One region of the Sporomusa intestinalis genome, then DNA from elsewhere that is predicted to be linked to it. Evidence: riboswitches for the same ligand, from Rfam matches in the RefSeq annotation. Region 1 holds a riboswitch; the other holds the start of a gene.
The links. A riboswitch is a leader RNA that binds a small molecule or an ion and turns the genes downstream of it on or off. The one in region 1 is predicted to bind cyclic di-GMP.
Positions count from the first base shown of each region.

Region 1 (4,195 bases):
AACTCGGCTGCGGTTGGGTTGTGGTCCTTGATATTCCGCTGTTCATAGGTAAGCCCCTGGGCATCAAGCCATTTTTTTGCCTTTTGGCAGGTTGTGCACTGGGGATAACAAAGGAACAGATATTTTTTGTCCATAATTACACACTCCTATAACCGAAATTTCGCGATCCCGGCCTGTAGATCGGCAGCCAATACGGCCAGGCTTTGGCTGGAGGCGGCAATCTGCTGCATTGCGGCCGACTGCTCTTCAGTAGCGGCCGAAACGTTCTGCGCTTCAGCCGCCGTCCGGGCACTGGCAGTGTCAATTTCCTGAATGGACTGCAGCAGGGTGGCATTACTGGCATTTATCCGGCTGACAGCGGCTGCCACCTCCTGGACCTGGTTGGCAATGGCCAGAATGGAATCGGCGATATGATTAAAGCTGTCACCAGTATTATTGACAAGGGCGATACCGGTTTGAATGCCGCTGGCACCGTTTTGGGTAATAACAACAACCTCATTCAGATTGGACTCATTTTTTTCGATTAATTGACTAATCTTATTGGCAGCCTGATTGGACTGTTCGGCTAGTTTCCGGACCTCTTCCGCCACAACGGCAAAGCCCCGGCCCTGTTCGCCCGCCCGCGCCGCTTCGATCGCCGCATTTAAAGCCAGCAAATCGGTCTGGCCGGCAATGGAGGCGATAAGGGTAACAATTTCTCTGATCTCCTGGGAGCTTTGCGTTAATTCGCCAATCGTGGCCTGGGTAGTGTCTGTGTTTTTGCCGATTTCATGCATCTGGCCTACAGCCTGATCCACAGACTGGCGGCCCTGTCTGGCAGCTTCTGTCGTGTCTTCCGCAATATGCGACAGCTCCCGGGTCGCCTGGGAGATCTGATTTACCTGGCCGGCCATTGCCTGGGACTGGGCCGTGATCTCGCGTACAACCGCGACCTGGTTTTCGGCCGCCTGGGCAATTTCGGTAATCGAACCGGCGACCTGATTAGCGGCATCGGCCGACTGGTGCGCACTGGCCGTCAACTCTTCACTGGAAGCGGCCAGTGCTTCGGACTGGGAAAGAACACTGGTTACCAGGGTCCGCAAGCTGCTGCGCATTTGCTGGAACCCCTGCGCCAACTGCCCTATTTCATCCTGGCTAGCGACGCGGGCCTGCTGCTCACGCAGATCGCCCCGGGCCAGCAGCAGGCATTCGTCCCGGATCAGCGTAATTGGCTTCGCCAGCCTTTGACTGAGCAGGATTATGAACAAGGCGGCTAAAATAAGACAAAACAGGGAGCCGCTCAGCATGGCATAAGTGAAGGCAGTCATGGCCTGCATGGCTTCGGCCTCCGGCGCGGTTACAATCAAAATCCACTGTTGTCCGCCCGTTAGCTGGATGGGTGTAAAAACACCGATTCGGGTAACACCGTCAACAAATTTATAGGTTCCCCGCACAGGCTTGCCGGTTTCGGCAGCCGTTGTAAACAGGCCGATAACATGGTCGTCAAGCTCGGCTTCTTTGGTGTTGAGCGCCGGGTCCAGCTTTTTTTCGGTGAAGTTTATTTTACCGACAAGCTCCGGCAGCTTGGGATGAATAATAAGTTTGCCGGTTTTATCGGCAATTGCCCCGTAGCCGGTAGCCAGAAACTGCATATCGGCAATCAGTTCAGTCAGTTTCGCCAGCGAAACAGTACCGGTTAATACGCCTGTAAGCTGCTCGTTATGCAGCAGCGGTACAGCCACATTCACAGCGATTTTGCCGGTGGTCCTGGAAACCAGCACATCGGAAACCACCGTTTTTTTGGTAGCCACAACCTGCTTAAAATATTCCCGTTCGCCCAGCTGGGTAGTCGAGCCGTCCGGGCGCAGGGCGGCACCGTCGGGGGCAATGTAGGTTACATTCTCCAAATTCCCCAGGCGTTTGGCGCAATCCTGCAGGGCCGCCTGCAATTGCTGCCTGTCGGCCGGATTATATAAGGCTTTGTTGGTTGAAAAAGCCTCCAGCTGCATGGCCGCCCCCTGTACATAGGACTCGATCCGGTTAGAATAATCGCTGCCGATTCCCATTGCGTTTTCATCAATGCTTGTTGTCAGGGCTTCTTCGGCCAGGTAATAATTCACCCCCAGCAATAATCCGAACGTCAGCATGAAAAACGGCAGTAAGACGAGCAGGAGCCGGGTTCTGATACTTGTAATTTTCATAGCAACCTGTCCTTTCCATAACTTAATTTTTATTATTTCATCCTGGCAAAGCTCTTACTGGCCGTCAATTGGCAAATGCGGCGGCGGCACAATGTAAAGACTGCCAGGATGCAGATTGCAACCTGGCAGTCTTGAGCGCAAACAGCTTGTAGACCCACGGCTTTGCGTCCCTATCTTTCGATAAGTTTGCCAACATGTTAACTTAGTAGCAAGGCATACAGTCATGTATGTTATCTTTTTAACTATGTTCGAAACCTTTTAGCAAAATCCTGCTAAAATAAGTTAATTTTTTCTTAAATTCTACAAAAAACGACTCCAGGAGGAACCCGGCTTAAGCCAGTAGTCGTTGGCTTTATATTGCTTCTGAATGGCAGCCACTTGTTTCCGGTTGCTGCTGAATTTATTCTTGGCCTGGGTCAGCAATTCCCCATGGGCGGACATGCCGGCCAGGGAAAAACGCCGCCGGGCGCGGGGGGCGCAGGTGTGTCCCCATTTCCCTCTTCTATACTTAAAAAATTACTTGACGGATAATCCGGCGATGACTATACTGGATAGTAAAGGTTTACAAGTTTACAATTGGAAATAACCAGTAAAAGTGATGAGGGAGACAAGCTTGCCGCAGCGTAGCAGAGAACTGACGGATGGTGCGAGTCAGTAACAAACCGGTAAAGTCCAATCACTCCTGAACTGCAAAGCCCAACGGCCAGCACGTAGCGGCCAAGTAAGCTGCGCCGGACTCGGCTCCAACGAGCGCAACCGTTATTTGCTTAGGGTTGTTTGACCTGACGAGAAAACCGCTGTTCACACAGACGGTTAATGAGGGTGGTACCGCGGGATTAATCTCTTGCCCCTTAGATTTATTTAGGGGATAAGGGATTTTTTTATTGTCCCGGGTCCGGCAATATTCCCGGTTTTTAGCATTCTTATTTTGCAGGAGGTCATTATGAACACAAAAGCTACTCAGTTTCGCTGGTTTCTGGCAATCCTTATGTTCCTTATCAGTTTCATCTCTTATATGGACCGCGTCAATCTATCGGTAGCAACGCCGGAGATTATGAAGGAATTCGGGTTCAGCAAAATGGATATCGGCCTGCTGCAGACCGTATTCTTTGTCGGTTATTCACTCATGCAGATACCAGGCGGCATTATGTCCGAACTGTTCGGCCACCGGCTGGTCATTGCAGGGGCCGCCACCTTTTGGTCGGTTTTTACGGCTCTGACGGCGGCCTGCAACAGCCTGCCCATGTTCGCTGTCGTCCGTACACTCTTCGGCATCGGTGAGGGACCGCTGGCCCCCTCCTTCAGCCGCTTCATCTACCGCTGGTTCAACGCCAATGAAAAAGCCCGCGGGGCATCGTTTTTACTAGGCGGGGTATTTTTTGGCCCGGTCGTCGGCCCGGCGGCAACTGTCGCCCTCATGCTGGCCTTCGGCTGGCGTTCGGTCTTTGTTATTTTCGGCCTGGCCGGTATTGTTTTAGCTGCCGCCTGGTATTATTTTGCTACCGAATCACCCCGTCATAATAGATTTGTCAACGCGGCCGAAGTGGCCCACATTGAGGGGAATAACCCCGAGGCTGCCCAGCCCCGGAAGGAACTGGCCCCCTGGCGCGGCTTTCTCTCGGCGCCCCAGTTCTGGGCTATTGGCATCCAGTTTTTCATAACCGATTATATTATGTATGTGTTTTTAGCCTGGCTGCCGCTTTATCTCATGGAAGCGCAAAATTTCTCCCTGCAGAAAATGGGCATTGCCGCGTCTTTCCCCTGGGCCGCACTCTGTCTTGTTACCTTTGCCACCGGCTATTTAAGCGATAAGCTGATTATGGCCGGCGCATCCAAGTATAAGGTCCGGACCCTGTCCGGGGTAGTGGGCCTTGCCCTTTGCTGTGTGTGCCTGTACCTGGGGGCAATTGCCACAACCCCGGTAATGAATGTGTTCTGGCTGACCCTGTCGCTGGGCTCGCTGGGCTTGACCTTCAATGCCGGCTGGGCGGCCTGTATTGATCTTGGCGGCCGGT
Region 1 is NZ_AP042390.1:4,257,879-4,262,073, forward strand. It holds gene ACZ481_RS19820 (arsenate reductase family protein) at 1-134, opposite strand, end outside; gene ACZ481_RS19825 (methyl-accepting chemotaxis protein) at 147-2,180, opposite strand; cyclic di-GMP riboswitch class I at 2,294-2,381, opposite strand; gene ACZ481_RS19830 (hypothetical protein) at 2,481-2,621, opposite strand; gene ACZ481_RS19835 (MFS transporter) at 3,124-4,195, shown strand, end outside.

Region 2 (4,195 bases), 2.0 Mb from region 1:
GGCCGGGATTGCCGGCAGCCAGCGCGTACACATTATTGCCGGCTCCGTTCCCGTCAGCCGCAACGGCCGGGTCTACAACACCACCCTGGTAATTGACAGACAGGGTACTGTTGTTGCCAGTTATGAGAAGGTACACCTGTTCAGCCTGTATGGCGAAGAACGCTTTTTTGCCCCAGGCACTAAGCTTGGCATGCTGGCCCTGGACAATATGACAGCCGGGGTGGCAATCTGCTATGATCTCAGGTTTCCCGAACTGTTCCGCTCACTGGCCTTGCAGGGGGCCCAGGCAGTGTTTGTGCCGGCCGGATGGCCGGCAGCCCGCGGCCATCACTGGCGGACCCTGGCTCAGGCCCGGGCTATTGAAAACCACCTGTATGTCTGTGCCGTAAACTGTGTGGGCAGCTATAAAGGCAGTCCTTTTTACGGGCATTCACTGCTTGTTGATCCCGAAGGGGTGATCCTAGCCGAAGGTGACGACCGGGAAACGATTATTTATGGTGAAATTAACCCGGCCCGGGTGACCGAGGCCCGCAAGGTTATGCTGACTTTTGCCGATCGCCGGCCTGATATTTATACTTGTGAATAGGCGCGGGCCTATTCTTTCCAAGTAGACAGACCACTAGCAGAAAGGAGAATTTATGATCATAACGGCTAAAACACAAAAAGTGGGGTTGCTGGGCTGGCCGCTCAGTCATTCGCTGTCGCCGGCCATGCAGAATGCGGCCTTTACAGCCAGCGGCCTGGACTATGTCTATCTGCCGCTGTCGACACCGCCGGCGCTGCTGCCCCAGGCGGTAGCCGGCCTGGCGGCCCTGGGCTTTAGCGGCGTTAATGTCACTATCCCGCACAAGGTGGCGATTATCGACTGTCTTGACGAGCTTGATGCCAGTGCCCGGCTGGCAGGGGCGGTGAATACGGTCGTTGTCAGCGCCGGCCGCCTTCTTGGCTATAACACCGATGCCGGCGGCTACATCGGCTCACTGCTCGCCGCCGGGGTTGCCGTCAAGGCTAAGCACGCTGTTGTTTTGGGGGCCGGCGGGGCGGCCAGGGCCGTGGTGGCCGGTTTGGTCGGCAGCGGCATTGCTGCCGTCAGCATTGGCGCCCGCGATCTGTCCAGGGCAGCGGCAGTTGCCGGCTTATTCGCCGGTACCGGGGTGCCGGTGACCGGCAGCAACTGGGATTCACCGGCCTTTGCCCAATGTGTGGCTGAGGCTGATATCATTGTCAACACCACGCCCTTAGGCATGTTGCCGGACATAGCGGGCCAGCCGCCGCTGGCCTGGGATCAGCTTAAGCCGGCAGCGGTGATCTCCGATCTTGTCTATAATCCGCTGCAGACCGGTTTTCTGGCGGAAGCAAGCCGGCGCGGCCACCGGGTGGTCACCGGTGAGGGCATGCTGCTGGAACAGGGGGCGCTTGCTTTTCAACTGTGGACAGGGGTCCCGGCACCGCGCCCGGTTATGCACCGGGCCTTGCTGGCAGGATTAGGCGGTAACCCGGCTTGACACTGAGATTCATTATCATTTATAATTTTTATAGTAATTCAATTTTATAAAGTTTTAATACAGCCTTAATAAAAAAATGCAGGAATTGTAAATTGTCAGGCGAATATACTTTTAGTAAAATCTCATCCTCCAATCGGAGCAATGAAATCTGGTCTGTATGTGGGCACTTGGACCAGGATGAGCGAGTAGTGCAACCGGCCGCAAAAATAATTATTATTTTGCTGTACCGGTTGTTTTTTTATTTTACATAATTGTTTTCCTGCCTTTTTGGCGCAGGCTGTTTTTGTCAATTATACACAATAATGGAGCGCGACTATGCTAAACAACCGCAAACGGTTAGGCGACCTGTTGATTGAAGCCGGCCTGATCTCCCGGGAGCAACTGGATAAAGCCCTGACTGTGCAGAAGCAAACCGGCGAACGGCTGGGCAAGGTGCTTATTAATCTTGGTTACATAACAGAAAATAATATTACTGAGGTTCTCGAATTTCAGCTGGGAGTGCCCCATGTGGAGCTGGCCGGCATGGCCCTGAACCCGGAAATTGTGGCGACTATCCCGGTTTCACTGGCTGAGCGCTATCAGATTATCCCGGTTAAAAAAGAGGGCCGCCGGCTCACACTGGCGATGGTTGATCCGACTAACTTTTTTGCCATTGACGATGCCCGCATGGCATCGGGGTGCGAGGTCGAACCGGTTATTGCCGCAGAGCGGGAGATTATGCGGGCCATCAGCCAATACTATGGTGTTACCGAGTTGGTGGAAAAAGCGGTCAACCAGTTAAAGCCCGAAGAGGCTGCGCCGATGTCCCAGGTCCAAACCGCTGACGACGCGCCAATCATCGGCATTGTTAACTCCCTGTTCAGCCAGGCGGTGCGGGAACGGGCCAGCGACATCCACCTGGAACCGCAGGAGAAAACACTGCGGGTCCGGTTCCGGATTGACGGGGTGCTCCGGGAGGTGGCCTGTTTTACCCGCGATATCCAGGCGGCGATTGTATCCCGGATCAAGATTACCGGCGGCATGGATATTGCCGAAAGGCGTCTGCCCCAGGACGGCCGGATCAAGATTACCGAAGCCGGCCGCGATATTGACATCCGGGTGTCGACCCTGCCGACCATCCTGGGCGAAAAGGTGGTAATGCGGATACTTGACAAGCAGGCGGTCATTCTGGATGTCGGCAAGCTGGGGTTTGCCCCTGACAACCTGGAGACCTTCCGCCGCCTGTATACCCAGGCTTATGGCATGATCCTGGTTACCGGACCGACCGGGTCCGGCAAAACCACAACCCTTTACTCGACCCTGGGGGAAATCAATACCAGCAGCAAAAATACAATTACCGTCGAAGATCCTGTTGAGTACCGGTTGGACGGTATTAACCAGGTCCAGGTCAATCCCCGGGCCGGCCTGACCTTCGCCCTGGGGCTGCGGTCCATCCTGCGGCAGGACCCCAATATTGTGATGGTTGGCGAAATTCGCGACACCGAAACCGCCGATATCGCCATCCGGGCGGCGCTGACAGGCCATCTGGTGCTAAGCACCCTCCATACCAACGATGCCCCCGGGGCCATTACGCGGCTGCTGGATATGGGGATTGAGCCGTTTCTGGCCGCTTCGTCCATCCTGGGCGTGCTGGCCCAGCGATTAGTCCGCTGCATCTGCCCGGAATGCAAAACCGGCTACACGCCGCCGGCCGACTCCCTGGAACGGCTGTTTCTCGGTGTGGCCCCGGACCAGCCCCTGCTCCTGCAGCGGGGCACCGGCTGCGCAGCCTGCGGCTTTACCGGCTACAAGGGGCGGATGGGAATTCATGAGGTCATGCCGGTGACCTCCACCATCAGGGCGTTGATTACCAGACGGGCCTCGGCCGATGAAATTGCCCTGGCGGCCAAAGACCAGGGGATGCTGTCGATGCGTCAGGATGGGATCGGGAAGGCTTTGGCCGGCCACACAACGGTGGAAGAGGTCATGCGGGTAGCCTATGCCGGTCTGTAGCACTGTTACTCAAATATAAGCAATGATTGCCGTAAATAATGGGGGATAGCTTGATGATGGAAGCACTACTGAGGGCAGCGGTTGAGAAACGGGCCTCTGATGTACATATTACTGTCGGCGTGCCGCCGGTTTTGCGGCTTAACGGCAGCCTGGTCCGGACTGATGCGGCACCGCTATCGGTTCAGGATACGCGGGCCATGCTGGAGGCCATTACCACGCCGGAGCAGCAGGATAAGTTCTGGCAGACGGGTGAGCTGGATTTTTCCTTTGCCATCCCCGGCCTGAGCCGGTTCCGGGTAAACGCCTTTCGCCAGCGGGGTTCGGCCGCCATTGCCATCCGGGTGGTAAACGAGCGGATTGCAACCCTCGAAGAGCTGGGGCACCCGGAGGTATTAAAGAGCCTGGCCCGGATGCCGCGCGGCCTCGTACTTGTCACCGGGCCGACCGGCAGCGGCAAATCCACTACCCTGGCGGCGATGATTGACCTTGTCAACAACGAACGGGCCTGCCATGTGCTGACTCTGGAAGATCCGATCGAATACCTGCACAAACACAAAAAGTGTATTGTCAATCAGCGCGAGATCCATGCCGACAGCAAATCGTTCGCCAATGCCCTGCGCGCCGCCCTGCGGGAAGATCCTGATGTCATCCTGGTGGGGGAGATGCGTGATGTTGAGACCATTGGCATCGCGGTTACC
Region 2 is NZ_AP042390.1:2,280,841-2,285,035, forward strand. It holds gene ACZ481_RS10470 (carbon-nitrogen family hydrolase) at 1-586, shown strand, start outside; gene ACZ481_RS10475 (shikimate dehydrogenase) at 639-1,505, shown strand; cyclic di-GMP riboswitch class II at 1,632-1,714, shown strand; gene gspE (type II secretion system ATPase GspE) at 1,821-3,497, shown strand; gene ACZ481_RS10485 (type IV pilus twitching motility protein PilT) at 3,551-4,195, shown strand, end outside.
Region 2: it holds a riboswitch for cyclic di-GMP, as region 1 does, so the genes downstream of both, gspE (type II secretion system ATPase GspE) here and ACZ481_RS19825 (methyl-accepting chemotaxis protein) in region 1, are expected to answer to the same signal.